Regions from separate parts of the Caballeronia sp. LZ001 genome, predicted to be linked through region 2. Evidence: riboswitches for the same ligand, from Rfam matches in the RefSeq annotation. Region 2 holds a riboswitch; the other holds the start of a gene.

Region 1 (15,297 bases), 1.2 Mb from region 2:
GCGTCAGCACATTGCGCCGATTGCCCGCGCCCTCTCGCTCGGCGACCTCGAAAGCGCGCGCAAGCTCACCTCGCGGATCGTGTCGCGCGATACCTCGCAAGCCGACGAGAACGCCCTTTCGCGCGCGGCCGTCGAATCCGCGCTCGAAAATGGCAACGATGCAATCTTCGGGGCGCTCTTCTGGTTCGTGATCGCGGGCGGGCCGGGCGCGCTCGCGTTTCGCCTCGCCAATACGCTCGACGCGATGTGGGGTTATCGCACGCCGCGTTACTTGCGCTTCGGCTGGGCGGCGGCGCGCATCGACGATGTGCTCAACTTCATTCCCGCGCGCCTCACGGCGGCGAGCTACGCGCTCGCGGGCGACACGCGCATGGCCTGGCATTGCTGGCGCACGCAGGCGCGTGCGTGGGACAGTCCGAACGCAGGGCCGGTGATGGCCTCGGGCGCGGGCAGCCTCAATGTGCTGATTGGCGGCGCGGCGGTTTATCACGGCGTGCTCGAAGCGCGTCCGACGCTCGGCGCGGGGCATGAGGCCACGCCGAGGCACGTGGTCGCGGCGTTGCGGCTCGTCGAGCGTTCGATCTTGCTGTGGCTTGCCATCCTGCTCGTCTTTGCCTTGATGAGCGCGTCCGGACATGGGTGATTCTTCTGTTTCGATTCGACGCGTCCATCACTTCGCGCCTTCCACACGCCATCATGTCTGATCCACTGCGTCCCATCCGTCACGGCGGCAATCTGCGCGAAGCCGCGCGTCGATACGGCATCGCGCTCGACGACTGGCTCGATCTTTCGACGGGCATCAACCCTTTAGGCTATCCGGTCCCGCCCATTCCGCCCGATGCCTGGCGCCGTTTGCCCGAAGACGCCGATGGTCTCGCCGAACTCGCCGCGACTCATTACGGCGCGCCGCTCGCGCTGCCCGTCGCGGGTTCGCAGGCCGCGATTCGCGCCTTGCCGTGGCTCTTGAAGAAACGCACGGTGGCCATCGCACCGTTGACGTATGGCGAGTACGCGCCGGCGTTCGTGCGCGCGGGCCATTCGGTCGTGCCGCTCGATGTGAATGCCGACACGTTGCCGAATGCCGTCGATCACGTGATCGTCGCCAATCCGAACAACCCGACCGCCGAGCGTCTCCCGCGCCACGTCTTGCTGCATTGGCATGCGAGGCTGGCATCGCGCGGCGGTACGTTGATCGTCGATGAAGCATTCGCCGATGTCGATCCCGCCGAGTCTCTTGCCGGTCGCAGCGCGGATGCGGGGCTTGTCGTCCTGCGCTCGGTCGGCAAGTTCTTCGGACTCGCGGGAATTCGCGCGGGCTTCGTGCTTGCCGCACCCGAAGTGATCGCCATGCTCGCCGATGCGCTGGGTTCATGGACCGTCAGCGGCCCCGCGCGTCACGCGGTGCGGGCGGCTTTCGAGGATCGCGCGTGGCAACGGGAAACCCGCGAACGCTTGCAGCGCGATGGCGCACGGCTCGCGGCTCTTATCGCGCGTCATGGGTTCGACGCGCGTGCGACGCCGCTTTTTACGTCGTTCCAGACATTGGATGCGAGCGGCTTGCAGCATGCGCTTGCCACGCGCGGTATCTGGACGCGGCTCTTCGATCCGGCTGGGATGACGCCGAGTTTGCGCATCGGCTTGCCAGGCAGCGAAGGAGAATGGGCGCGGCTTGAACGAGCGATGGCGGAGGTTTGCGCGTGACGTCGAAATCTTTCTGGCGCACCTTGGCTGCGCGGATCGGCTTGCTTGGCGGTGAAGTCAATCGGGCGCAGCTTGAACGCTCGCTCCCGGAGGTTTGCGCGTGGGCTTAGAACTCGTCTTGCGCACCTTGGCTGCGCAAATCGGCTTGTTCCGGCGCGCAAGCAACCGAGGTCTGCGCGCGTTCGCCGCGCATTCGCTTCGACACGCCGTTCCGCATGTCCTTCTCGCAACGATAATGACGCTGAGCGCATCGCCCTCTTTCGCCGCCATCACCGTCACCGACGACAGCGGCTCCAGCATCACGCTCGCGACACCCGCCACGCGCGTCGTGAGTCTCGCGCCGCATGTCACCGAATTGCTGTTCGCGGCGGGCGGCGGGTCGCGTATCGTCGGCGCGGTGACGTATAGCGATTATCCGAAGGAAGCGCAGGCTATCCCGCGCGTCGGCGACAACAAGGCGCTCGATCTGGAGCGCATCGTCGCATTGCATCCGGACTTGATCGTCGTATGGCGGCATGGCAATGCGGCGCGGCAGATGGATCGGCTGCAAGCGCTCGGCATTCCGATCTTCTTCAGCGAACCGCGCCATCTCGACGATATCGCGAGCAACATCGACCGGCTCGGCGCGTTGCTCGGCACGGAAGCGAACGCACGCGCGGCGTCGGCTGCATTCACGCGCGATATCGGCAGTCTGCGGACGCGTTATGCGCAACGTCCGCCGGTCGGCGTGTTTTATCAGGTGTGGGACGACCCGCTCATGACGCTCAACCGCGACAACGTGTTCAGCGAAGTGATCGCGTTGTGCGGCGGCGTCAACGTCTTCGCCGCGAACGACACGCGCGTGCCGACCATCTCGACCGAAGCCGTGCTCGCGGCGAACCCGGAAGCCATCGTCACCGCGACGCCCGGCGCGACGACGCCGAATCGCGCATTACCCGCACTCGATCGATGGAAGCGTTGGGGTTCGCTCACCGCGGTGGCGCGCGGCAACCTCTTCGGTATCGATGGCGATCTGATCAATCGGCCGACGCCGCGCATCGCGCTGGGCGCGGCCGAGCTTTGCAAGGATCTGGAGCAAGCGCGCGGGCGTCGCGGTAAGTGACCGAAGCGGCCCTGCCCTCAGGCATTCCACCGCACCAGCAGCCACTTCCCTCTCACGCGCCTGAACTGCACGATCGCGCCGAATTCGATCGGCCATTGCAACACGCTCGCGCGCTCCATCCCGAGCATATGCGCTGTCAGCACGCGCATGACGCCAGCATGCGCGATCACATGCACCGGCCGTTCGGCACGCTCGATATCGCGCAACCAGTCCTCCACGCGCCCGGCGAACTGCACGAGACTCTCCCCGCCATGCGGCCTCGCGTGTTCGATATCCGCGGCCCAGGCATCGATCAGCGCGCGATCGATCGCATCCCACGCGCGCCCTTCCCATGCGCCGAAGTTCATCTCGGCGAGGCGCGCATCGACGTGAGGCGCGATGCCACCGCTCAACGCCGAGGCCAGCGATGCACATCGCACGAGTCCGCTCGAATGCCAGCCATCGACACACGCGGGCACGTTCAGCGACAGCATGCGCGCCTTCAGAGCGCAAGCCGATGCATTCGCATCGCGCAGCAAGGGAACATCGCTCTGGCCGTAGCACACGCCTGCATCGACGCGCACGGCTGGATGCCGGATCAGTACGAGATCCATGCGAGCCCGATGAGATAAATGGCCAGTTCGAACACCTGTTGCGCGAAGCCGAGACAATCCCCCGTATAGCCGCCGATGCGCTTCACGAAGTAACGTCCCATCGCCCAGCGCAGCACCGTGAGCAACGCGATCGTCAGGCAGGCGAATTTCCAGTCGATGACAAAGAGCCACGGCACGCCGAAGGTCATCGCAATCAGAAACGAGCCCGCGCTCATGCGCTGTGCGACTGGCTTCGCTTTGCCCTCGGCGCGCACATAGTCGAGCGTGACGAGATAGCTGATGGCGAAAACGCGGCTCGCGGCGTGCGCGGCGATCAGCAACCATGCGGCAATAAGCGGCGGCGTGCTCGCAAGCGTCTGCCACTTGAGCGCCAGTGCAATGACGAGCGCAATCGCGCCGAACGCCCCGATGCGCGAGTCATGCATGATGCGCAACACGTCATCGCGCGTATAGCCGCCGCCGAAGGCATCGGCGCAATCGGCAAGACCGTCTTCGTGGAACGCGCCGGTCAGCACGAGCGTGGCGGCCATCGACAGCAACACGGCAACGCCCAACGGAAGCACGCGCAACGCCGCAAGCAGGACGAGCGCGGCAACACCGCCGACCATCACGCCGACGAGCGAAAAATATCGCGCCGCCGCGTTCAAATAAGCGCGCTCGAAGCCAACCCAACGCGGCACCGGCACGCGCGTGAAGTAACCGAGCGCGGTGAAGAAGTAGCGCAATTCGTCGAGCGGACGGGTCATTGTGGCAAGCGGGTCGAGACGCCCGCGCGCCTGAACGCAGTGACGCGCCCCGACCTCGCGCAGCGCTTGCGGATGATGCTCATCGCCGTCACTCTCGCTTGTCCGTGACACCCGCCGCCTCGAAGCTCGCCATCTCATCGACGAACGCCACGGCCGCGCGCAGGATCGGCAACGCGAGCGCCGCGCCCGTGCCTTCGCCAAGCCGCATGTCGAGTTGCAACAGCGGCTCCGCATGCAGATGCGCGAGCATGCCCCGATGCCCCGCCTCGTTCGACGCATGCGCGAACACGCAGTAGTCGAGCACCTCGGGTGCGATCTTCGCCGCGACGAGCAGGCCGGAAGTCGCGATGAAGCCATCGACGAGAATCGTCATGCCCGCGTCCGCCGCAGCGAGACACGCACCCGCGATCATCGCGATCTCGAAGCCGCCGAACGTCGCGAGCGTGTCGATTGCATCGCCTTCGGCCGCATGCAACGCGAGCGCTCGGCCAAGCACGTCGCGCTTGTGCGCAAGGCCGCGATCGTCGAGACCCGTGCCGCGTCCGACGCATTCGCCAATGGGCACACCGCACAGACGGCTCATCAGGCACGCCGCCGCCGACGTGTTCGCAATCCCCATCTCGCCGAAGCCGATCACGTTCGTGCCGAGCGCCGCGTGATGCCGCACACGCGCCGCGCCGCGCGCGATGCCTTCGAGCGCGGTCTCGCGCGACATCGCCGCTTCCTTCGCGAAGTTGCGCGTGCCGAGGCCGAGCGACAGACGCTCGTAGCCGCTATCGATGGGAATCGGTGTCGCCACGCCCGCATCGACCACTTCGAGCGTCATGCCGACCGAACGCGACAGCGCGTTGATCGCCGCGCCGCCCGCCAGAAAATTCGCGACCATCTGCGCGGTCACTTCTTGCGGATACGGACTCACGCCCTCAGCCGCGATACCGTGATCGCCCGCAAACACGATCATCGCCGGGCGCTCGATGCGCGGCTTCGTCGTGCGCTGAATCACGCCCATTTGCAGCGCGAGCGTTTCGAGCCGACCGAGGCTGCCCGGCGGCTTCGTTTTCGTATCGATGATGCGTTGCAGTTCGGCTTCGCGCGAACGGTCTGGCGCGCGGGGCGTGGGCAAGTCGTGGGCGTTTGACATCGGCAATCCTTCAGGTGCGTGCAACGGGAATGGACGGCACGAGCGCTTCGTGCTCGCCATCGCGAATCAAGGCTAGCGGATAGCCGGACGCGGCGCTCGCGCGTTCAGGCGTGAGCACGTCCGCGACGAGACCGGCGTGCGCGCCGCCCCTGCCATCGAGCAAAAGCGCGTGCGTCGAAAAGCGCCGCGCGAGATTGAGATCGTGACACGAGAAAATCACCGTGCGGCCCGACTTGCGCGCGGCGTCGGCCAGTACGTGCAGACAATCGATTTGATGATGCAGGTCCAGATGCGCGAGCGGTTCGTCGAGCAGCAAGAGCGGTGTGTTTTGGCACAGCACGGCGGCGAGCGTCACGCGTTGCCGTTCGCCGCCCGACAATGTCAGGACATCGCGCGAGGCGAACGATAGAAGACCGAGCGCATCGAGCGCGGCATGCGCGGCAGCGCGGTCTTCGGCGCTCTCCCAGCCCCAGCCCGTGACATACGGAAAGCGGTTCAGCAGCACGGTGTCGAGTACGGTCGCGCTGAAGGCATCGTGCGAGCTTTGCGGCATCAGCGAGCGCGCGCGTGCGAGATCCGCCGCGCGCCAGGATGCGAGCGCGCGGCCATCGAGCGATATCGCGCCTTCGGCCGGCTTTGTCAAACCCGCGAGCACGCCAATCAGCGTGGTCTTGCCCGCGCCGTTCGGCCCGGCTATGCACCACATCTCGCCCGCGCCGATACTTTGCGTGAGGTCTTCCACGAGCGTGCGTGCGCCCGCGCGCAAGCTGACGTGTTCGATATGCAGGGTCATCGCGGTCTCGCCAGCAGCATCCACAGGAACATCGGCACGCCGACGAGCGCGGTCACCACGCCCACCGGCAATTGCGCGGGCGCGATCGCCGTGCGCGCGACGAGATCGGCGCTCATTACCGCGAGGCCGCCCGCCAGCGCCGACGCCGGCACGAGCATGCGCTGATCGTTGCCGAACGCGAGCCGCAATAAATGCGGCACGACGAGCCCAACGAAGCCGATGGTGCCCGCCGTCGTGACAGCCGCCGCTGCCGCAAGCGATGCGACGAGATACACCGACAGCCGCACGCGCGAGACAGGCACGCCGAGCGAACGCGCGGCCGTATCGCCACGCAACAGCACGTTGAGTCGCGGCGCGAGCGGCACGACGACGATCATCGCGACGACGAGCGCGATCAGCGCGGGCCACGGCGTCGCTGCGCCGTTCAGGTCGCCCGTCAGCCAGAAGATCATCCCGCGCAAGCGATTTTCCGGCGCAATGCTGAGGATCAACGTGATGAGCGCGCCCCAGCCCGCCGCTATCACGACGCCTGTCAGCAGAAGACGCGGCGAGGCATCGCGATCGCCGTGCCACAGGTCGCGTCGCGCGAGTCCAAGCACCAGCACGATGGATGCGAACGCGCCCGCGCACGCCGCCAGATCGATGCCCCACCACGGCAGCGACGCGAGCATCGCCGTGAGTGCGAAGGTCGCCGCTCCGCCGGATACGCCGAGCACGTACGGCTCGGCCAGCGGATTGCGCAACAGCACTTGCAGCAGCGCGCCGGAAAGCGCGAGCAAGGCGCCCGAAGCAAAACCCGCAAGCGCGCGCGGCAAACGCAAGGTGAGCACGATGTCATCGGCGATATCGGGCGCGGCCGCATGCGCGTGCAGCAACGCCGCGATGGCGCGCGGCAAGGGCAACGCGACGCTGCCGAGCGCGAGCGACGCCACGAACACAAGCAACGCGGCAAGCCCGAGCGCAGCCCAGATGCCTAACGCGCGTTTCGCGTTCATCGCGCGGCGCAGGTCAACGGTGTCGCTCACGACGGGCGCCAGCCGAGCGTGACATAAGCGCCGCGCCTCGGCGTGTTGTACGAATAAGCCAGTTCATAGTTCCGGTCGAAGAGGTTGTCGACACGCGCGCTCACGTACCACGACTTCGTGATGTCATAACGCGCCGACAGATTCACGACGCCATAGCCCGCGAGCGTCGAATCGTAATCGCTGCGCGCACCGCTCACGATCCACTCGCCACCCACGCGCCAGCTTCCTATCGAGCGATGCGCGCTGAAACTCGCGAAACGCCGCGCACGGCGCGTCAGGTCCTGATTGCCGGTTTCATCGACGGGATTCTGGAACGTCACGCCCGCGCGCAAATCAGTGGCGCCGACATGCCCTGCCCACGATCCCTCGACGCCCTGCACCTTCGCGCGTCCGACGTTCTGCGCGATATAGAAGCCGCTGCCGTCCGATACGTAATCGATCAGATTCGAATAGCGCGTCTGAAACGCCGTCACGCGCAGCACGCCCACTTGGTCCGATGCGTACTGCAGCGCCGCTTCCACCGAATGACTGCGCTCGGGCTGAATGGACGGATTGCCGCTGAACGGATAGTAGAGATCGTCGAAGCTCGGCGCGCGGAACGACGCCGCGTAACTCGCGCTCGCGCGCCAGTGCGTGTCGATGTTGTACGCATAGCCCAGATAGTAGCTGTTCGCGCCGCCGAAATCGGAATACTGGTCGTGGCGCAGATTGGCCTGCACTTCGCTCGGACCGAAGCGTCCCACATAGCCCGCGTACACCGAATTCACGTGACGATCCGGCGCGCTGAACTGATCCGAATCGAGCGTCTGGTCGAGATGCTCGTAACCGAACAGGAGCTTGTGCGCCTCCGTCAGGCGAAAGTCGTTCTGCCACAGATACTGGCGATCCTCGGAATTGAAGCGGCTCGTATAGATGCCGTTCTGCTCGATGTTCGCGCGGTCCTGTCCCTGCGCGACCGTGAAATGCGTGGTCCACTGGTCCGTGATACGGCCGTTCGCAAACACCGATGTCGACCGCACGCGACTGTGCGAATCGTTGAGATCGCCGGGCAAGCCGTAGGCATCGTCGAAACTGTCGATGCCGTTCGACTGATAGAAGCGCACGCCCGCGTCCCATTTGTCGCCGAACTTGTGGCGCAGCGTGGCCGCGACGCTTTCGTTCAGATAACCGTTCGCGTTCGGATTGGCGTTGGGCGCGAGCGCGGGATCGATCGACGAGAAACCATCGGTCTTCTCGCGCGATACGTTGAAGCTGAAGGTCGTGCGGCCTTCGCTATCGAGCGCGCCGGAAACGCCCGCCGCTTGCCGCTGCGTGTGATAGCTGCCGTATTCCGTCTCGAAGTAGAAGCGCGGCGGATGCGCCTCGCCGTCTTTCGTGAAGATCTGCACGACGCCGCCGATCGCGCCCGAGCCGTACAGCGCCGACACGTTGCCGTTCACGACTTCGATGCGGTCGATCTGATCCGGCATGATCTGCGCAAGCTGCGCCGAGCCGAGCGATGCGGACTCCACACGCACGCCGTCGATCAAAACGAGCGATTGCGTCGAGGACGCGCCGCGTATGAACGCGCTTGCATTCGCTCCCGGGCCGCCGTTGCGCGTCACCTGCACGCCGGGCGCAAGACCGATGACGCCGAGCGCGTCGTAGGCATTGCTATCGGCGATATCCTGGGCGTCGAAGAGCGAAGTCTGCGCGATCGTATCGGCGAGAGGTTGCACGGTGCGCGTCGCGGTCACGACGACGGGCGCGAGCGGCGGTTGCGAGGCTTCGTCCGCGAGCGCTTCATGAGCGAGCAGCCATGTGTTGAGGGCGACGAGCGCGGCGCGTTCGATCGTTTTGCGTCTGCCCGCGTGTCGGGCAAGTGGCGATACCATGCGTGAAATGTTCCCATGCGTAGGCTGGCGCGACCTCGCTCCCCGCAAGGCCAATGCGCGACGAGCGCGCTCGAATGCGAACAGACGAACGCGCTGAACAGTTGGCCGGTATCCGGGCTGGCGACACACCGTCCCGCCTTCCCACGCATGAAGCGCAGTGGCATCGACACGTTTTTCGCCTTGCCTGCGTCGAGCGGCGGATTCTTGCGAATCAGACAGACTCGCAAGCAAACTCACACGACGGCGCGGCGAAAAACGCGCAAGGGACGACTTGCAACTTGCGTTGCGGTCGCTTACCGTTGCGGGGGCAGCACAGGTTGGCGTGGCCTTGGCGGCGCCGCTTCCTGTTTCCCGTTTGACTGCGCCCGCAAAAGAATGCGGACGCGAGCACCAAAAGTGCGGCAAGTGTAGGAGCGCGATTCAGGACCGTCAAGAAACGACCCTGGCCGATCATCGCAAGACACACGGCTCACGACGAACCCAACTAGAACCCGCCGTCGCAACACATCGGCAGCGCCCGCGCTTTCCACACACGAATGCATCGCGATGCACGCATGATCGCGTGCTGTTACGTCTCGAAACGAGACAATTATCGGAAGCTCCGTTGAACCGCGCTAGAATGCGAGGTCTTTAGAGGACGCAGCACATGCTCAACGAACTCGAATTACTGTCAGGAAATATCGGCCGGCTGATCCAGATCAGCGAGCGGCACAATCAGGCGCGTCTCGCGCTTGAAGCACAAATCGAACAACTGCGTAGCGACTACGCGAACGTGCAGGCAGAGCTCGTGCAAATGCGCGAAGAGCGCGACACGCTGCAAGCCGAACGTGATTCCCTCTCGGCCAAGATCGACGACGCGCAGGTCCGCCTGAACGCGATCCTCGAAAAGTTGCCGCGCGGCAAGTCCGCGAATCATGCCGAGACGGAAAATCAGCTCGATCTTCTCGATGCCCGTTCTCACGATGTGCAAGCCGCGCACGAGCATGCGCACGCGGGAGAGCACAGCGAGCATCATCACGGAGAGAAGGCATGACGACCACGCAGATCGAAGTATCCATTCTCGGCCAGCAATATCGCCTCGCCTGTTCGCCGGAAACCGAAGGCGCGCTGCGTGAAGCGGTGGCACGCGTCGACGCTGAGATGAACAAGGTGCGCAATGCAAGCAACGTGCGCGGGCAAGACCGCATCGCGGTGATGGCCGCGCTTTCACTCGCTTCCGAATTGCTGAGGCTGCAAGAAAGCGTGCGTCATGGCGAGGCCTTCCCCGCCGAGGAAATTCGCCGCACGATGCACTCCATGAACGAACAGCTTGGTGCTGTCATCGCGCAGTATGAAGTGCAGTGACCGAAGTGCCGCGACGCCGCTCCTTGGCGAACGCTAATCGGTCGCGCGATGTCAATCGAAAAAAGAAACTGCGCAATTGGTGTCGAGAGGCTGCATTAGACATTCGATTGGTGTAGAGTGACTACTCCCTGCCTGGTTCGCCAAGGTCATATATTCCTTGAACCAATGCTACATTGGCACGGTTGTGGAAACTTGCAGCACGGGCGCGCGCGTCACTCTGTCTGATGTACCCGAAGTGTTGCTTACTGCGACCAATCTTGAACCCAGGTTCAGGATGCCGGCCTAGCGGCCGAGGTGGGGACCCTACTCCAGCGGCATCGGTTCATACCGATGCCGTTTGCTTTTGTCGAGCCCGTTTTACAACCCCGTTGCCGAATCCATCATGCGCTACTGGCTGATGAAGTCCGAACCGGACGAAGCGAGCATCGATCATCTCGCGCACGCGCCGAAGAAAACCCTCCCGTGGACGGGCGTGCGCAACTATCAGGCGCGCAACTTCATGCGCGACCAGATGCAAGTCGGCGACGGCGTGCTCTTCTATCATTCGAGTTGCCCGGAGCCGGGCATTGCGGGCATCGCCAAAGTCTGTTCGACGGCCTATCCCGATCCCACTCAGTTCGACGCCAAAAGCCCGTACTTCGACGCCAAGTCCACGCAGGAGACGCCGCGCTGGATGCTCGTCGATGTGCGCTTCGTCAAGAAGACGCCGTTGATTCCGCTCGCGACATTGCGCGAACACGCGGAACTCGCCGACATGCAAGTGCTGGCGCGCGGTAATCGGCTGTCGATCACGCCCGTGACCGAGGCGCAGTGGCGCTTCATAACCGAGCGTCTGGTCTAGGGCGCGCGAATCGTTCAAGGGAACTAAGGGAACTAAGGGAACGAACGAAGCGCCTAAGTGCGGTCGCGAATCACGCGATGCTCTTGCACTCGGAGTCCTTAGATGATCGACAAGAAAACCGCCGCCGCCCTCGCCTTCGTCGCGATGTCGAGCGCCGCGCTCACGCTTCCGCTTTCGGCCGCCGCTCAGACGGTAATCACCAATCCGCAGCCATCCGGCGTGCTTTCGCTATCCGCGCAAGCCAGCGCGCAAGTGCCGCAAGATGTCGTCAACATCACGCTGTTCTACGAGCAGGAAGCGGCCGATCCATCGTCGCTCACCACCACGCTCAATCAGCGCGCCGAAGCCGCATTGCGCGAAGCAAAAGGCGTCGACAACGTGACCGCGAAAAGCGGCTCGTTCACGGTTTATCCGAGCACGGATCGCGACGGCAAGATCTCCGCGTGGCGCGGCCGCACGGAGGTCGTGCTGGAATCGCACGACTTCGCGGCGGCGTCCAAGCTCGCGGGCAAGATGAGTAACGCCATGCAAGTCGGCAGCGTCGCGTTCTCGCTGTCGCCCGAAGCGCAGCGCGCCGCCGAGCAGAAGCTCTCGACTCAGGCCATCGAGTCGTTCCGCAAGGAAGCGCAGGCCGCGAGTCAGGCGTTCGGTTACGCCAACTTCACGATCCGCGAAGTGAACGTGGGCCACAGCGGCGCGGGTCCGCGCCCGGTGATGATGATGCAGGCCCGCTCGCTTGGCGCGGACGCGAAGGTCGGCGCGCCGATGGCGCTCGAAGCCGGCACGACGACGGTGACCGTCGACGTGTCGGGTTCGGTGCAAATGGGGCGATAACTGCTGTACCGGAGAACGCGGCGTGATTTACGCCGCGTTGCCGGACACGCGTTTCTGACGTTTGTACGCCCACACCATCATGACGATGCCCGCGACGATCATCGGCAGCGAGAGCCATTGGCCCATCGAAAAGCCGAGCGCGAGGAGTCCGAGATAATCATCCGGCTCGCGCGCGAATTCCACCGTGAAGCGCGCAAGCCCATAACCGATCAGAAACAACGCCGACACTGCGCCCACCGGCCGCGGTTTGCGCGCGAAGAGGTAGATCACCGCAAACAGCACGAGCCCTTCCAGCGCGATTTCATACAACTGCGACGGATGGCGCGGCAGCATGTGATAGCGCGAGAAAATCTCCGAGAGATTGTATTGCGCATCGAGCTGCGGATGCTTCGCGAGCCAGATGGCGTCGTCGTTGGTGGAATTCTGGAAGAGCATGGCCCAGGGCGCGGCCGGGTCGGTCACGCGGCCCCACAACTCACCGTTGATGAAGTTGCCGAGACGCCCCGCCGCCAGTCCGAGCGGCACCATCGGCGCGACAAAATCCGTCACTTGCAGCCACGTGCGCTTGCGCTGAAACGCGAACAGGACCATCGCGAGCGTCACGCCAAGAAAGCCGCCGTGAAACGACATGCCGCCTTCCCACACCTTGAAGATATCGAGCGGATGCGCGAAGTAATAACTCGCCTTGTAGAACACCACATAGCCAATGCGGCCGCCGAGAATCGTTCCGAGCACGCCGTAAAACAGCATGTCGTCGATGTCCTTGACGGTCCAGCCTTGCGCGGCGACATGCGGCAAGCGCAGACGCAATCTGCCGATGGCAATGGCCGAAATGAACGCAACGAGATACATGAGGCCGTACCAGCGCACGGCGAGCGGTCCGAGATGGATCGCGACGGGATCGAAATTGGGATGTATGAGCATCGTGTAATGGAAGAGCCAGGCGAACTTCAAAGGCGAATCATACGGCAACGACGGCAGCAGCCTGCGCGCGCACGATCTCGATGCGCCGGCTCAACACCGGACTCACTTCGGCCGCGCGCCACACGAGCCCGGTTTCGACCACGGGCCCCGGTTCCCGCAACGGGCGATACACCACGCCCGTGCGCCGCAGATGCCGCAACGACTGCGGCACGAGCGCGACGCCCATGCCCGGCGGACACGAGGCTCACGATGGTCTGCATCTGTATCGCCTCTTGTCCGATGCGCGGCGTCAAACCGGCCGCGCCGTAGCAGCCCATAATGATGTCATACAAACCCGGCGCGAGACGCCTTGGAAAGACGACGAGCGGCGCGCTGGCCAAGTCGTGCAGATCGACGGGCGTCTCCGTCCATTCGGCGGCGCCCTGCCCGAGTTCCTGCGCGGCATCCGTCGACATGGCGATGACGAGCGGCTCGCGCGCAATCGGCAGATACGAAAGCGTCATGGCGTGACGCGGCGGCAGCGGCGGAATCACGAGACCGGCATCGATACGGCCGGCCACGAGTTCGTCTATCTGAACGTCGCTGGTGGCTTCCGTGAGTTGCAGACGCACGCCTGGATAACGCGCATTGAATTCGCGCAGTAACGCTGGCAAAAGGCCGTAATCCGCCGTGGAGACGAACGCGAGCGAGAGCACGCCCGCCTCGCCGCGCGAAAGCGACTGCGCGAGCGGACGCAAGGCGTCGGCGGCGGCAAGCAGGCGGCGCACCTCGGGCAACAGATCGCGGCCAACCGGCGTCAGTTCGACCGTGCGCCGCGTGCGTTCGAACAGCACGACGCCGAGCGCGTCTTCCAGCGCACGGATGGCCTGCGAGAGCGGCGGCTGCGTCATGGCGAGGCGCGCGGCGGCGCGGCCGAAGTGCATCTCCTCGGCGACGGTCACGAAGTAGCGCAGCAGGCGGAGTTCGACTGGCATCGATATGTTTTGCGACTCAATAGACCCTGAATAATATATTGGACAGATACATCGACGACACTGCATTCTTCCTGCACCACACCAAGAACCACGATCCCCTCAGGAGGCAGCCATGCCCTTCAATCGCCGCTCGAAACACATCACGCAGGGCGTCGCACGTTCGCCCAACCGCTCGATGTACTACGCCCTCGGTTACAAGGAGGAAGACTTCGACAAGCCGATGATCGGTATCGCCAACGGTCACTCCACCATCACGCCGTGCAACGCGGGTCTGCAGCGTCTCGCCGATGCCGCCGTCGAATCCATTCGCAAGTCCGACGCGAATCCGCAAATCTTCGGGACGCCGACCATTTCGGACGGCATGTCGATGGGCACCGAAGGCATGAAGTACTCGCTCGTCTCGCGCGAAGTCATCGCCGACTGTATCGAAACGGCCGTGCAGGGACAGTGGATGGACGGCGTGGTCGTGATCGGCGGCTGCGACAAGAATATGCCGGGCGGCATGATCGGCCTCGCGCGCATGAACGTGCCGGGCATCTATGTGTACGGCGGCACCATTCGGCCGGGCAACTGGAAGGGCAAGGACCTGACCATCGTGTCGTCGTTCGAGGCGGTCGGCGAGTTCACGGCCGGGCGCATGTCGGAGGAAGATTTCAAGGGCGTCGAGAAGAACGCGTGTCCGTCGACCGGTTCGTGCGGCGGCATGTACACGGCCAACACCATGAGCTCCTCGTTCGAGGCGCTCGGCATGTCGCTGCTCTATTCCTCGACGATGGCGAACCCGGATCAGGAGAAGGTCGATTCCGCCGGCGAATCGGCGCGCGTGCTCGTCGAGGCCGTGAAGAAAGATCTGAAGCCGCGCGACATCATCAACAAGAAGTCGATTGAAAACGCCGTGGCGCTCATCATGGCGACGGGCGGTTCCACCAATGCCGTACTGCACTATCTGGCTATCGCGCATGCGGCGGAAGTCGAATGGAGCATCGACGACTTCGAGCGCATGCGCAAAAAAGTGCCGGTGATCTGCGACCTGAAGCCGTCGGGCCAATATGTCGCAACCGACTTGCACAAGGCGGGCGGCATTCCGCAGGTGATGAAGATCCTGCTCGATGCGGGCATGCTGCACGGCGACTGCATCACGATCACGGGTCGCACGCTCGCCGAGGAACTGAAGGACGTGCCGAGCAAGCCGCGCGCGGATCAGAAGGTGATTTTTCCGATCGAGCAGGCGTTGTACAAGGAAGGCCACCTTGCGATCCTGCGCGGCAATCTCGCGGAAGACGGCGCGGTGGCGAAGATCACGGGCTTGAAGAACCCGGTCATCACGGGGCCGGCGCGCGTGTTCGAAGACGAGCAAAGCGCGATGGACGCGATTCTCGCCGACAAGATCAAACCCGGCGATGTC
Region 2 (15,297 bases):
GAAGCCGATCAGGACGACATGGACACGCTTCTGACTCTGCTGGGCGTGGCCAACGTGAATTTCATCATGGGCGTGCCGGGCGCGGACGATGTCATGCTGAACTATCAGAGCACGTCGTTCCATGACGCGCTTTATATTCGCCGCGTGCTGAACCTGAAGCGCGCGCCGGAATTCGAAGCGTGGCTGCAAAAAATGCGCGTGACGGATGGACGGGGCGGCTTGCTGTCGGCATCCGGCAGCGCGCAGGGACAGCCGTTGCTCGACTGGATCGATGCGTGATGGATGAGATCGATAAGCGGAGCGTGGATGCATCGGCGCGCGAGGAACGCGTCGATGAGCGCGCGGACGCGTCGGTGCAAAGACGCGACATGGCGGGCTTGCACACTGGCACGCCGAAGCACGAGGGCGACAGCGTTCGCGCGAGTGCATCTGCCAGTGGTTCGAGCTCGACCAACGGCATCGAAACCAATCCCTGGGATGCGCTCAAGCGCTTCACCAACGCGCGCATTGCTCTTGGACGCACCGGCGACAGTTTGCCAACCGCGCCGCTGCTCGCCTTCGGCCTGGCGCATGCGCAAGCGCGCGACGCCGTGCATCAGCCGCTCGATACCGCCGCGCTTGCCGCGGAACTACATGCAGCCGGCTTCGACACGCTCGAAGCGGCGAGCGCCGCGCCGGATCGCGATCATTATTTGCGGCGTCCCGACCTGGGCCGCGCACTCGACGATGCCAGCCGCGCCCGCCTTGCCGAACATGCCGCACGAACAGAAGCGGCGCCCGACATTGTTTTCGTCGCCGCCGATGGCCTCTCGGCTTTCGCCGCGCAGCGACACGCCGCCGCGTTTCTCGCCCGCCTGCGTCCGAAGCTCGATGGCTGGAAAGTCGCGCCTGTCGTCATCGCGACACAGGCGCGTGTCGCGCTCGGCGACCCGATCGGCGAGTTGCTGGGAGCGCGCATCGTCGTGGTGATGATCGGCGAGCGGCCGGGCCTCAGTTCGCCCGACAGCCTCGGGCTCTACGTGACTTTTGCGCCGAGGCAAGGCCGTCACGACGCCGAGCGCAACTGCATCTCGAACGTGCGGCCCGAGGGATTGAACTACGATGCGGCCGCGTTCAAGCTGCACTGGCTGCTGAACGAAGCGCGCCGCCTGAAGCTGACCGGCGTGGGCCTCAAGGATCATAGCGGCGCGCTGCCGTCTGCCGCGGGCGATGCAAGTTCGCTGGATCATCACGCGTAACGGCACGATCGCCACCGTCGTTTCGCGCGCACTTGCATTGCCTCGCGAGCGTTCGCAATTCGCGTGGCGGCGCGATGACCGTTCCGCTTATCGCACAGTACATGCGCACCGCGGCGACCCTGCAAATGGGCCGAGTCAGCGGCAAGGCACTCTTCACCATGTCGTATCAGTGACAAGAGCGCTATCGCCGCAACTTCCGATAAACCGTCGTCCGCGACACACCCAGCGCCCGCGCCGTCGCCGACACATTGCCGCCATGCGACTCCAGCGCCGCCGCAACCACGCTCGCGGCAATATCCGCGAGCCGCGCATCGCCAGCGGGAGCAGCGCTCGGTTCGTCGCGAACGGGAGACTCGAAATCATCGATGAAATCGCGCGGTAAATGCGTCACGCCGATGCGCGTTTCGTCATCATCGAGCATCGCCGATGCCGTGCGCAGCACGTTGCTCAACTGCCGGAAATTACCTGGCCAGCGATGCCGTGCAAACAGCGCCAGCACGTCTTCGTCGACGCTCAACACGCGATCCGCAAGACACTCGTGGCGCAAGATGCGCTCGACCGCCGCTCGCAAATCGGTGCGCTCGCGCAGCGGCGGCAAGGTCACAGCCAGGCCGTTCACGCGATAAAACAGGTCCTCGCGAAACTCGCCCTTCGCAACCTGCTCGCGCAACTTGCGGTTGCTCGCGCAGACCAGCGTGAAGTCGACCGGCACGGCGCGCGCCGCGCCGAGCGGCTCGACCACGCGCTCTTGCAGCACGCGCAAGAGCCGGCTTTGAAGCGCGAGCGGCATGTCGCCGATTTCATCGAGAAAGAGCGTGCCGCCGTTCGCCTGCACGATCTTGCCCGACGCACCGCGCTTGGCCGCGCCGGTGAACGCGCCCTGCGCATAGCCAAATAGCTCGGATTCGATCAGCGTCTCCGGCAACGACGCACAGTTCACCGCGACGAACGGTCCATCGCGCCGTGGCGAATCGCGATGAATGGCGCGCGCCAGCATCTCCTTGCCCGCGCCGGTTTCGCCGCCGATCAGGATAGGAATCTCCTTGCCGACCACTTTCCTGACTTGCTGGATGAGTTCGTACACGCGCGCATCGCCCGTACAGAGATCGGCGAGACGCGACGGCGTCTTGCTTTCAACGGGCGCAGTCGTTCTGACAGGCACCGCGACCGGCGCGACCGTGCGCTCGCGATATTCGACGCCCGCGAACACGCCGACGCCGCTGTGCAGCTGAAGGCGGCGCGGCGGCTTGCCGGCCCGCTCGATCAGTTCGTCGGGAGTCGCACCGAATAGCGATGCCAGCGTCTGCACGCGCAGATGCCCAAGCTCCAGTCCGAGTTGAAACTGCGCGCTGCGATTGGCGCTCAGAAGCCGGCCATCGAGATCGAATACGGCGATGCCTTCCATCAACGTGCCGATGAATTCCGGGCGGCTATGAAAATGAATTCGCAGACCGTCGCCGAACGCGCTTGCGATCAGGCGGTTCTCGATCATCTGGCCGGACATTTTGACGAGCGCCATCGTGTGCTGGTGATAGCCGCGGCGGTCGCCGGTGACATCGAGTACGCCGCTCAGGCCGCCGCGCGGATCGAGAATCGGCACCGACGAACACGTCAGAAAATGGTTGGCGCGCAGATAGTGCTGATCGCCGTGGACGGTGACGGCCTGCCGTTCGGCGATGGTCGTGCCGATGGCATTCGTACCCTGATGCGCCTCGCTCCACACCGCGCCCGCTTGCAGCGCGACCTTTTGCGCGCGGGCGAGGAAGTCGTCGTCCCCCAGGGAATGCAGAATCAGCCCGCTCGAATCCGTGAGCGCGATCATGCTGTGCGTGTTGGCGATCTGCGCGTAGAGCGTTTCCATCACCGGCAACGCGTGAGCGAAGAGCGCGCGGCTCTCGTCGCGCTTCAAGGCGAGTTGCGCGCCGGACAAGACTTCGTATTCGGGACGCATGGTCGCGGAAAGACCAAAAGTGGCCGAGCGCTCATGCGATTGATGGATTACGTCGTGATGCGCGGGCCGAAGCGCCGCGCCGATGGCATGCTGCATCGCCTCCTCCTCTCGAATTCAGCGCGGCGGGGTCGTCGGGCGCCCGTGCCGTCGCGTGAATGTCTCTTGACGCAGAGTAACACCGACCCGGCGACCGGGTCGATGCGAGGAAGCGCGCAGTCGTTACAAGACGAGCGAGCCCGCCGAAATGGCGACGATCAGGAAGATGACGAACAGAATCAGGAAGATGAAGAAGCAAATCTTCGCGATGCCGGCCGCACCGGACGACACGCGTCCGAAACCGAAGAAGCCGGCGATGACCGAAATGACCGCGAAAAGAATGGCAAGTTTTAACATGACGTCGATGGTTTATCGTTAAGGTTTCGCCTTGTCTGCAAGGGTTGTGCCCAATCTCTTTCAAGCTGTCGCTGAATTCGACCGTTAGTCGCTCGTACGCGCGTTAAAAAGGCGGCCTATTAGCCGCCCTTTCTTACTGCGCCCCGCCCTTCTCGGCCGCAGGAACCACGGCCGGAATCGTCCTTGGCCGCCCGCCCAGCCATCGCAAGACCGCTTGATGCACTTGAGGCACGGCAAGCAGCGTGGTTACGGCAATCGCATCCGCGGCCAGACCGGCGGGCACGTTGATGAGGCCATCGGTCAACGTGAAGAGAATGGAATCGACGACGAGCGATATCACCGTGCCGACGACGAAGCACACCATGCCGTCGCGCCCCACTGCCCCGACCCACGGCAGGCGCGATGCGATTTCCTTGATCAGACCGTAGCGCGCAAAATTCGTCGCGATCCACGCAATGGCGAGAAAATTGACGACGCGCGCGCCGGCGAGGTCACGCTTGAACGCGCTATCCAAGACGGGCGGCAGTACGAGCAGCTTGTAATACGCCATGCCGATGATCAGCGCGAGCGCGCCCAGACTGACGACCCATCCCATGCGATGCGAACTCACGCGCTGATAAACCGGCGTGCAGCGCGCCAGCACGCCGAGCACGAACATCAGTTGCCAGGCGGCGGGATTGAAGTCCCAAAGCGTGTCGTTGGCGGATGGCAAGTATTCACCGATTTGCGGCGCAAACGCCCACAGGCCGAGGCTCAGACCGAGCAGCAACCACGGCTTGCTGCGCGCGAGCGGCAGCGTAAGCGGCACGGACAGCGCGAAGAGCGCGTACATCGGCAGGACGGCGGCAAGATACGGCTGGCGCTCGAAGGTGAGAATCTGCGTCAGCGACGACACCGGCGCGGCCGTGAGACTGTCGAGGTCATGCAGCGCCAGATTCGGCGCGCTGCCGAAAAACGGCCGCAGCAGGAAGGTCGCGACGAGCATCAGCACGGCAGTGACGAGAAACGCGCGGTAGATTTCGACCGAGCGCTTGAGAAAACGCACGCGTGCGGCGCTTTCCGAGCGCCGGCTGGCCATCGCGGTATAGGCCGTCGCCGTGGCGAAGCCGCCGAGGAACACGAAGACTTCGGCGGCGTCGTTGAGCGCAAAGGCGTGCAGCGTGAAGCGCGACAACATGCTGCCGCCGATGTGATCGACGACGATGACGAGCAGCACGAGTCCGCGAAAGAAGTCCAGCTCGACGAGGCGTTGAGATTTTCCTGACATGCTGCTCAAGGAGTTTTCCTGCGGCGCGCAGGAGGTTGGCAGGCGCCGCAAACGGCGGCAAACGAGACCGAGAGTTTACCCTTAATCGTCTGCGGTGAGCATCTTCGCATAAGGAAAAAACCGTTTCAAATCCGGCGCTTGTTGTGTTTTGAGCGCAAACGCTGACACTTCGCAACGCATCTCTGTGTCTCCTCCGCTTGGTGTCTCGAAAAGTTTTCAAGTTCCTTTCATTAATCCAAGTCTGCGTTAATATCACGCGCTCAATCCACTCGATGCGGCTTTCGCACAACTCAAAGGCTTCCGACGCGCATGGACTACCTCGCCACACTGCTGACCGATCCCGCCGCCTGGGCCGCTCTCGCGACGCTCGTCGTCATGGAAGTGGTGCTTGGCATCGACAACCTGATCTTCATCTCGATCCTGACCAACAAGCTGCCCGAGGCGCATCGGGAGCGCACGCAACGCATCGGCATCGGGCTCGCGCTCGTGATGCGGCTCGGTTTGCTCGGCACGGTCGCGCTGATCGTGCGCCTCACCGCGCCGATCTTCGAGGCGTTCGGGCACGGCTTCTCGTGGCGCGACCTGATCCTGATCGCGGGCGGCGTTTTTCTCGTGTGGAAGGCGACCACGGAAATCCGCCATCACGTCACGCACGACGCCGACGATCACGCTGGCGCGAATGCGGGCGCGCGCCTCACACCGTTGTCGGCGATCGGCCAGATTCTGCTGCTCGATCTGGTGTTTTCCATCGACAGTATCGTGACGGCGGTCGGCATGACGGAACACATTCCGATCATGTTCGTTGCCGTGATCGCGGCGGTCGCGGTCATGCTGTTCGCGGCGGGGCCGCTTTCGCGGTTCATCGAACGCAATCCGACTATCGTGATGCTGGCGCTCGGCTTCTTGCTCGTGATCGGGATGACGCTGATCGCGGAAGGATTCGGCTCGCACGTGCCGAAAGGCTATATCTATGCGGCGATGGCGTTCTCCGCGCTCGTCGAAGCGCTCAACATGCTGGCGCGGCGGGCGAAGCGGAAGTCCGATCCGGCTCGGAACCGACGCGTCGAGAATTGATGCATCAGCTCGTGTAGCCGTCGCGGATCAGGCGGCATAGAACGGGCGCCATCGCGGGCTCCTCGGGTTCGCCTCGGTCGACCCATGCGGCGAATGCCTTCACGTCGTCGGTGAATGGCGGTTCGCCGCGCGCCTTGCGGATGACGTTGTGCGCGCTCAGCAAAGCTTTCGCGGGCGCCACGATCGATGCGATGAGCGGCCCCTTCGCCGGGCCGAAGTCGAAATTGTCCATGCCGTGCTTATCGGCATTGGCGATGGAGACTTGAGGCTCAGCAGGTCTGGTGGCGTCGCGCTTGCACGGCGGGGGCGTTATAAGCCATGCCTCAAAACGGCAACTCACCCTGCCGCTTTTCAACAACCGCGATCTCCGGCAATGGCTGCGCGCGCAGCCAGCGATCGATCGCGTCGACGACATGCCGACGTTCGGTTTCATCGAGTACCTTGCCCGCCGCGATGTCGTGCCATTTCGCCAGACAACCGCGGCAGCACGTCGCCGTCGCGTGCTGCGCGATGAACACCGGATGCCCGCGAAACGGCGTCTGCTTGCCATCGTTGAGCGGCGCTTGCGGCGCAAGGCGCTTCGCGATCAGCTCGTGCGCCTGCGCGACCACCGCTTCCACCCCGCGTTCGCGCAGATAGCGCCCTTCCCGCACACCCAACGCAAAACGCCTGCGAAACGCGGATTTCGCGAGCGAGGCGAAGACGGCGTCGAGATCGCGCATTGACCTTCATTCCTTGCCGTAGAGCGTGGAATCGGCGAAACCTTGGGCGTCGAGCACACGGCCCACGAGAATCAGCGCCGTGCGTTGCAGACCAACCGCCCGCACCTTCACCGCGATATCCGCAAGCGTGCCTTCCACGCGCGTTTCATCCGGCCAACTCGCGCGAAACACCACGGCGACAGGACAATCCGCGCCGTAATGCGGCAGCAGATCGTCGACAATACGCTCGATATGCCGCACGCCAAGATGAATGGCGAGCGTCGCACGATGACGCGCCAGATCCGCGAGCGATTCGCCTTCGGGCATCGACGTTTTCGCGGCATAGCGCGTGAGAATCACGGTCTGCGAGATGCCCGGCAAGGTGAGTTCGCGTTTGAGCGCCGCCGCCGATGCCGCCGTCGCCGTCACGCCCGGCACGATCTCATAAGGAATCGCGAGTGTATCGAGACGGCGCATCTGCTCGCCTGTCGCGCCGTAAAGCGAAGGGTCGCCGGAATGCACGCGCGCCACGTCTTCTCCCCGCGCGTGCGCGTTTTCGAGCAACGCGACGATCGCATCGAGATCGAGTTCCGCCGTGTTCACGACACGCGTCGCCCGATGCCCGCTCAACACTTCGTCGGGCACGAGCGAGCCCGCATAAAGAATCACCGGACACGAGCGGATGAGCCGCTGGCCCTTCACGGTGATGAGTTCCGGGTCGCCCGGTCCGGCGCCGATGAAATAGACGGTCATGGAAGAGGAAGTTCGGTTGTGAGTGCATCGAGCGCGCTTGCCGGATCGTCGAATGCGCGATCGGCTTCGGGAAGCGCGGGCCGCGCAAGCATCACGACGGGCAAGCCGCGTTCGCGCGCCACCGCGAGCTTCGCTTCGGTCGCGCGGCCGCCGCTGTTTTTGCTGACGACGACATCGATACGCGCCGCATCGAACAACGCGCGCTCGCCTTCGATACTGAACGGCCCGCGCGCATCGACGATCCGCGCACGCGCGTTGCCTTCGTGCGGGTCGAGACAACGGACAGTCCAGAATTGCGACGCGGGTATCTCGTCAAGATGCGCAAGCGGCTCGCGTCCGAGCGTGAATAACGGCTTTTCATAGGCCGCGATCGCATCGACGACGCCTGGCCAATCGCGCGCCTCGCGCCAGATGTCGCCTGCTCGCGGTTGCCATGCCGGACGACGCACGGCCCACAAGGGCACGCCAACGAGCGTACACGCTTCGCGTGCATGACGGCTCATCTGCGCGGCGTAGGGATGCGTGGCATCGAGCACGAGCGCGATGTCATCTTCACGCAGATACGTTGCCAGACCCGCCACGCCGCCAAAACCGCCGACGCGAACCTCACATGCGAGATCCGTCGGCACACGCCCGAGCCCCGCGAGACTGTAGACATGCGACGTGCCCAGCTTGCGCGCGATGACGAGCGCGTCGCCGGTGCCGCCGAGCAATAGCACGCGCTTCATTGCGCGCTCCCGACGATTTGCCCTTGCCTGTCGATGGCGAAAGTCTCCACGACGATGCCTTGCGGCACGACGTCGAGCGCCACTTCGCGGGCCCGCGCGCAGACGATATCGCCGAGCGCGATGCCTTCGCCACGCGTCAGCTTAAGCGCCTCCTGACTCGTGTTGGCCGCGCGAATCGCGTGCTGCAACGTGATGCTCGCGCCAGCATCGGCGGCCCAGGTGGCGAGAAGCGGCAAGTCGATACTCGACGTGCGGCTGTGCAGATCCATATGTCCCGCCGCGAGCTTGCTGAGTTTGCCGAAGCCGCCGCAAACACTGAGTTTTTCGACCGGCGCGCGGCGCAAGTGCTTCAAAACCGCGCCCGCGAAATCGCCCATTTCGATGAGCGCCATATCCGGCAAGCCGTAACGCGCGCGCATGGCGTCCTCGCTCTGATTGCCGGTGCACGCCGCGATATGTTGCACGCCATTGGCGCGCGCGACATCGATCCCCTGATGGATCGACGCGATATAAGCCGCACACGAAAACGGCCGGACGATGCCGGTGGTCCCGAGTATCGACAGTCCGCCGATAATGCCGAGCCGCGGATTCATCGTCTTGAGCGCAAGCGCCTCGCCATTCTCCACGCCGATGCTCACGTCGAAACCGCCCGCATAACCCGCTTGCGTGGCGAGTGCTTCGAGATGCTCGCTCATCATTTTGCGGGGAACGGGGTTGATGGCCGGCTCGCCGATCGGCAACGCAAGGCCCGCGCGCGTCACGGTGCCAACGCCCGGCCCCGCATGAAAGCGTACGCCATGCCGCGCCGCAAGCCGCACGCGAGCTATGACGAGCGCGCCATGCGTGACATCGGGATCGTCGCCGGCATCCTTGATGACGCCCGCTTCCGCTGCATCGCCGGCAAGACGGCAGAACGCGAGCGGCATGGTCACGGACTGGCCCTTCGGCAGCACGATCTCCGCGCGCTCGCTCGGCTCGCCGAGCAACAAAAGGCGCGCGGCCGCGAGACTCGTCACGGTCGCGCAGCTTCCCGTCGTGTAGCCGCTTCTGAGCGGCGCGGACTGTTCGGGCGTTTCGTCACGCATCGGGATGGTCATCCGCCGGCGAGCTCATGGCTTCTTCGCGTGCAGAAGCGTGATCGGCAGCGCTTGCCGCCACGTATCGAAACTGCCGAGCGGCTCGGCCCGTGCGATGCCGATCCGCGTCAGCTCGCCGCCATGCTCCGCGCGCCATGCAACGAGCGCCGCTTCGCTCTGCAAGGTCACGGCGTTGACGATCAGCCGACCGCCCTGCCGCACGCGCGCCCAGCACGCATCGAGGAGACCCGGCACGGTCACGCCGCCGCCGATGAACACGGCATCCGGCGCGCTCAAACCGTCGAGCGCGCCGGGCGCCTCGCCCTTGACGAGTTGCAGCGCAGGCACGCCGAGCGCATCGCGGTTATGTTCGATGAGACGCTGCCGCCCTTCGTTCGCTTCGATTGCAATCGCGCGGCAAGCGGGATGCGCGCGCATCCACTCGATACCGATGGACCCGCAACCCGCGCCGACATCCCACAGCAATTCGTCCGGTTGCGGCGCGAGACGTGCGAGCGTCACGGCGCGTACATCGCGCTTGGTGAGCTGGCCGTCGTGCCGATACGCGTCGTCGGCAAGACCCGGCGTGAGCGATGGCCCCGCGTGGCCCGCATGCGTGCGGCATTCGATCGCCATGAGATTGAGCGCCGCCACGCGCGGCTCGCGCCAGTCGTCCGCACGTTCGTCGAACCGGCGTTCATTCGTGCCGCCCAGATGCTCGAACACCGTCACGCGGCTCGCGCCGAAACCATGCAGCGTGAGAAGCTGCGTGACGGCGGCGGGCGTCGCGCCATCGGCGCTCAGGACGAGCAGACGTCCGCCGCGAAACACATGCGCGAGCAGGGACGCCACCGGCCGCCCGACGAGCGACACGCATTGCGCGTCCTGCAACGGCCAGCCCAAGCGCGCCGCCGCCAGCGACAGCGACGAAGGCGCGGGCATGACGCGCATTTCTTCCGTGGATAATTCGCGCGCAAGCGTGGCGCCGACGCCGAAGAACATAGGGTCGCCGCTCGCAAGCACGCATGTTTGGACGCCGCGCTCGGCGAGCACGGCATCGACGGAAAACGGGCTTGGCCATGGCACGCGGCGCGCCGCGATACGCGCCGGCAGAAACGCGAGGTGACGTTCGCCGCCGTGGATCGACCGTGCTTCGAAGAGCGCGCGCCGCGCCTCGCGGCCAAGCCCATGCCAGCCGTCCTCGCCGATACCCACGACGGTCAGCCAGTTCGACATGTGCGGCCTCCTACGGGCGAATTCCGCGTTTGAAGCACCCGCGCAAGGCGGGAAGCGGTCTGATGGTCGATAAAAGCGGGCATAATAGCGCGTTCGTCGGTGCCTGAAGGGTTCGATCGGTATCGAGCCTCATGGCCTAACAGGGAACACAGCAAAACTGTGGCTGCCCCCGCAATTGTACGCAGCGAGTCCGCGCTCCACTGCCACTGGTTTTTACCGGGAAGGCTAGCGCGAATGTCGACCTGCCAGCCAAGAGACCTGCCGACGTAAGCATTCACTGCTATTCAACGCTATTCAACGCAATTGCGCGTAGCCTGCCGGGCGGGGTGTACCGGTTCGCAACTCAAGCGCTTGAGCATACGGTCGAGCTTTTGGAATCGTTCTTGCCGCCTCGGTCTTCGGCCTGTCCCGGCCTCATGCGTATCGTGCCCGCACGCGATGGCGCCCTTGCGCGCGTGCGTCTTGCCGGTGGCGAGTTGCGTCGCGAAGCCGCGCATGCCGTGGCGCACGCCGCCGAGCGCTGCGGTTCCGGCACGATCGAAGTGACCAATCGCGCCAATCTGCAACTGCGCGGCATTCGCGACGACGCCCACGCGGAACTCATCGACATCGTGCTCGCGGCGGGCCTCGGTCCGACCACGGCCGGCGCCGACGATATCCGAAACGTCATGCTGAGCCCGCTTGCGAGCACGGGAACGCGTGCGCTTGCAGCGGATATCGTCGAAAGCATGCAGGCCGATGCCGCGTTGCACGCGTTGTCGCCGAAGTTCGCGTTGCAGATCGACGATGGCGAAACGCTTGCGATGCTCGATCATCCGCACGATCTTTGGCTTTCGGCGCTGGACAATGGCGCGCGCTTCGCATTCGGCTTCGCAGGATCGATGCCGCATCGTGAGGAACATGCGCCTGCCTCGGGCGCGATCGCCCGTGACGACGCGAAGCGCTTCATCCTGGCCGTGCTGCAGGCGTTTCTGGCACTGGCATCGGTGGAAGAACACCGCATGCGCGATGTGCTCGCACGCGTTGGAATAGCGGGCTTTCTCCATGCCCTCGACTTCGAAACACAGCACGACGCCGCACTTCAGTCATGGCGTCGCGCGCCTTCCAATGCAACGTTACGACTCGGCGCGCATGCGGACTATGTCGGCGCGCAAGCGCCGCTCGGCCGCCTCGATGCTAATACGCTTCACGCAATCGCCGATCTCGCCGAAGAACGCGTCGTGATGACGCCCTGGCAAAGCGTGTTGCTGCCGGACGTGCACGCGAATCGCATGACGCATGTCGTCGACGCCCTTCGCGCGCTTGGCCTCGCCACCGATCCACGCGATCCGTTCACGCGTCTGATCGCATGCGCGGGTTCTTCGGGCTGCGCGAAAAGCCGTGCCGATACGAAAGCGGACGCGCATCGATTAGCCGCCTTGCTGCCCGAGCATGCGCACGCGCATCTGAGCGGCTGCGAGCGCTTTTGTGCGGCGGCGCATCCCGTCGAAAACACGCTCGTTGCCGTTGCGCCCGGCCGCTACGACGTGCATCGAGGCACACACGTGATCGCCCATAACCTCCTCATCGAAGAGGCGGCCGCATGGCTCGCCCGGAGTCATGCCGATGTCTGACTATATCCGCGACGGTGCGGAGATTTACCGGCAATCGTTCGCGACGATTCGCGCCGAAGCCGACCTCGCCGCCATTCCCGCCAACCTCGAAAAGCTCGCCGTGCGGCTGATTCATGCGTGCGGCATGATCGATATCGTCGATGACCTGCGCTTCTCGTCCGATGCCGGTATCGCGGGCCGTGAAGCGCTCGTGAGCGGCGCGCCCATTCTCTGCGATGCGCGCATGGTCGCCGAAGGCATCACGCGCGCGCGCCTTCCCGCGAATAATCGCGTGATCTGCACGCTCGGCGATGCCTCCGTGCCGGAACGCGCCCGTGCGATGCACAACACGCGCTCCGCTGCCGCACTCGAACTATGGCGGCCCGATCTTGCGGGTGCGATCGTCGCAATCGGCAATGCGCCCACTGCGCTCTTTCATCTACTCGACATGATCGACGACGGCGCACCGAAGCCCGCGCTCATTCTCGGCTTTCCGGTGGGCTTTATAGGCGCGGCGGAATCGAAAGCCATGCTTGCCGCCGACAGCCGTGGCATTCCTTTCGTCGCGTTGCTCGGACGACGCGGCGGCAGCGCGATGGCGGCGGCCGCCGTGAATGCGCTCGCATCGGAGGCCGAGTGATGAGCGGAAGACTCCATGGTCTGGGCGTCGGTCCGGGCGATCCCGATCTCATCACGGTGAAGGCGTTGAAGCTGCTCAAGGCGGCGCCCGTGGTCGCGTATTTTGTCGCGAAGGGGAAGAAGGGCAACGCGTTCGGCATCATCGAATCTCATCTCGAAGACACGCAGACGCGCTTGCCGCTCGTCTATCCCGTGACGACGGAAGCGCTCGAACCGCCGCTTTGCTACGAGACGATCATCAGCGCGTTCTACGATGAATGCGCGCTCGCCATTGCGGATCATCTCGAAGCCGGCCGCGACGTGGCGGTGATCTGCGAAGGCGATCCGTTCTTCTACGGCTCGTACATGTATCTGCACGATCGCCTTGCCGCGCGCTTCGAGGCAGAAGTCGTGCCCGGCGTCTGTTCGATGCTGGGCGGCGTCGCAGTGCTTGGCGTGCCACTGGTTTATCGTAATCAGAGCCTTGCGGTGCTATCGGGCGTTCTTTCGGAAGCCGAACTAAAACGAAAGCTGGCGACGAGCGATGCCGCCGTCATTATGAAGCTCGGCCGCAACTTCGACAAAGTGCGTCGTGTGCTGGCGGAACTCGGGCTCGACAAACGCGCGTTGTATGTGGAACGCGCGACGATGGCGAATCAACGCATCGTGCCGCTGAACGAAGTCGATCCAATGGCATCGCCCTACTTCTCGCTGTTGGTCGTGCCGGGGACGAAATGGAGCGCATAGACTTAGCGAAGCCGCTTGCCATCGTCGTGCTCGGCAACGGTGCGCTGACTATCGCGCGCAAGATTCAGGCGTGTCGTCCGGGATCGCTCGTTCATGGACTCGCTAGTCGCGTGAACGTGGACGTCTCCTTCGACGACTTCGGCGCGCACGTGCGGGCACTCTACGCGGCAGGCTCGCCAATCGTCGCACTGTGTTCAGCAGGCATCGTAATTCGCGCGCTGGCAGCGTCGCTTGCGGATAAGGGCGCGGAGCCGCCGGTGCTCGCTGTCGCGCAGGACGGCAGCGCGGTCGTGCCGCTGCTCGGCGGCATGAGCGGCGTGAACATGCTTGCGCGTGATATCGGCCAGATGCTCGGTATCGTACCGGCCATCACGACGAGCGGCGAATTACGCTTCGGTCAATGTCTGCTTGCGCCGCCCGAAGGCTACGTACTGGCGGATATCGAACGCGGCAAGCGCTTCGTGTCCGACTTGCTTGGCGGAGCAACGACGCGCGTGGAAGGCCACGCACCGTGGCTCGATCAGGCAGCCCTTCCTCGCGCCGACGATGCGTTGCGCGCCATCCGCATCACGCCCGAAAGCGCCCACGATGAACACAGTCTCGTGATTCATCCACGTTGTGTGATTGCATGGATCGAAGACGACGCGACGAACGGCGATGTAGCCGAATGCGTACGCAAGACACTTCAAGCACGAAGCCTCGCGCCGCTCGCACTCGCTGTGCTGGTCGCGCCCACGCACGCAATGACATCGCAACGTCTCGCCGATGCCGCGCAAGCGCTCGACGTGCCATTGCGTTTCAGCTACGCCCCGCCTTTCGACGTTTCGCATAACGGCGACGTTGCATTGCACGTCGCGAACGCGCCCGTCGATGCGCAGGCGATAGGCCGTGCACGCGGCAGGTTGACCGTGATCGGTCTCGGTCCCGGCAGCTCCGAGATGATGACGCCCGCCGCGAAAGCCGCGCTTCGTGCCGCAGAAGACGTGCTCGGTTACGAAACCTACGTGCGCATGGCAGGCCCGTTTCGCGCCGATCAACGCGCGCATATGACGGACAATCGCGAAGAGTTGCAGCGCGCGCGACATGCGTTCGAACTGGCAAGCGAGGGACGCAGGGTCGTGGTCGTATCGTCGGGCGATCCGGGCGTGTTCGCCATGGCGGCAGCCGTGCTCGAAGCACTCGACAAGGAAGCGAACGCGTCATGGCATGCCGTGAAACTCGAGATCGTGCCGGGCGTATCGGCGTCGCTTGCCACGGCGGCGCGTGCGGGCGCACCGCTCGGCCATGACTTCTGCGTTTTGTCGCTATCGGACAATTTGAAGCCGTGGGGCGTCATCGAGAAACGCATTGCGCATGCGGGTCAGGCCGATTTCGTCATTGCGTTCTACAACCCACTATCGAAGGCACGGCCCTGGCAATTCGATCGCGCGATCGAAATCGTGAAGCAGCATCGCGATGCCAAAACGCCCGTCGTGCTCGGGCGCGATGTGGGACGCGCGGGCGAGACGCTTCGCATCATGACGCTTGGCGAGTTGGACAGCACGATGGTGGACATGCGAACGATGGTGATCGTCGGATCATCGACCACGCGCGTGATCGGCGATGGCGCATGGGTTTATACGCCGCGATGGTATGAATGACACGCGCAGGCTATCGCAAGTCCGCGCTCAGTTCGCTCGCATGAAAGTACTCCGCCGCCCAGCGTAGCGCCAACGTGCTCGCTTGCCCGACTCCGAATTGCCCTTCATCGAAGTCCACCAGCACGACGCGGTCCGCGCACTGCGGCGGCGCGGGCGTCTCGTTCGTGCGGCCATCGGTCAGCACCCATAGCCAGCGACGCTGCGCGGGTCTTCGACGCGCGGCTCGTGCAAGCACGGTCTGCGCACTCGAAAGACCCAACGCCAGCGGCGTGCCACCACCGCC

The links. A riboswitch is a leader RNA that binds a small molecule or an ion and turns the genes downstream of it on or off. The one in region 2 is predicted to bind cobalamin.
Region 1: another riboswitch for cobalamin. It lies ahead of P9292_RS22610 (TonB-dependent receptor domain-containing protein); the one in region 2 lies ahead of cobG (precorrin-3B synthase).

Annotation. Positions count from the first base shown of each region.
Region 1 is NZ_JARTVX010000004.1:2,488,399-2,503,695, forward strand. It holds gene cbiB (adenosylcobinamide-phosphate synthase CbiB) at 1-643, shown strand, start outside; gene cobD (threonine-phosphate decarboxylase CobD) at 697-1,701, shown strand; gene P9292_RS22580 (cobalamin-binding protein) at 1,937-2,803, shown strand; gene cobC (alpha-ribazole phosphatase family protein) at 2,821-3,396, opposite strand; gene P9292_RS22590 (adenosylcobinamide-GDP ribazoletransferase) at 3,381-4,142, opposite strand; gene cobT (nicotinate-nucleotide--dimethylbenzimidazole phosphoribosyltransferase) at 4,231-5,283, opposite strand; gene P9292_RS22600 (ABC transporter ATP-binding protein) at 5,294-6,076, opposite strand; gene P9292_RS22605 (iron ABC transporter permease) at 6,073-7,071, opposite strand; gene P9292_RS22610 (TonB-dependent receptor domain-containing protein) at 7,098-8,975, opposite strand; cobalamin riboswitch at 9,061-9,385, opposite strand; gene P9292_RS22615 (ATPase) at 9,622-10,008, shown strand; gene P9292_RS22620 (cell division protein ZapA) at 10,005-10,319, shown strand; RNA gene ssrS (6S RNA) at 10,442-10,624, shown strand; gene P9292_RS22630 (EVE domain-containing protein) at 10,702-11,160, shown strand; gene P9292_RS22635 (SIMPL domain-containing protein) at 11,263-11,994, shown strand; gene lgt (prolipoprotein diacylglyceryl transferase) at 12,022-12,918, opposite strand; partial or broken gene P9292_RS22645 (LysR family transcriptional regulator) at 12,956-13,892, opposite strand; gene ilvD (dihydroxy-acid dehydratase) at 14,005-15,297, shown strand, end outside.
Region 2 is NZ_JARTVX010000004.1:1,332,189-1,347,485, reverse strand. It holds gene P9292_RS16925 (ethanolamine ammonia-lyase subunit EutB) at 1-279, shown strand, start outside; gene eutC (ethanolamine ammonia-lyase subunit EutC) at 279-1,238, shown strand; gene P9292_RS16915 (sigma-54-dependent Fis family transcriptional regulator) at 1,420-3,285, opposite strand; gene P9292_RS16910 (DUF1328 domain-containing protein) at 3,409-3,582, opposite strand; gene P9292_RS16905 (OpgC domain-containing protein) at 3,716-4,849, opposite strand; gene P9292_RS16900 (TerC family protein) at 5,159-5,923, shown strand; gene P9292_RS16895 (hypothetical protein) at 5,928-6,155, opposite strand; gene P9292_RS16890 (DUF4186 domain-containing protein) at 6,247-6,645, opposite strand; gene cobM (precorrin-4 C(11)-methyltransferase) at 6,652-7,377, opposite strand; gene P9292_RS16880 (cobalt-precorrin-6A reductase) at 7,374-8,105, opposite strand; gene P9292_RS16875 (cobalt-precorrin-5B (C(1))-methyltransferase) at 8,102-9,190, opposite strand; gene cbiE (precorrin-6y C5,15-methyltransferase (decarboxylating) subunit CbiE) at 9,215-10,417, opposite strand; cobalamin riboswitch at 10,498-10,698, shown strand; gene cobG (precorrin-3B synthase) at 10,801-12,030, shown strand; gene P9292_RS16860 (precorrin-8X methylmutase) at 12,023-12,649, shown strand; gene P9292_RS16855 (precorrin-2 C(20)-methyltransferase) at 12,649-13,374, shown strand; gene cobJ (precorrin-3B C(17)-methyltransferase) at 13,362-15,014, shown strand; gene P9292_RS16845 (VWA domain-containing protein) at 15,025-15,297, opposite strand, start outside.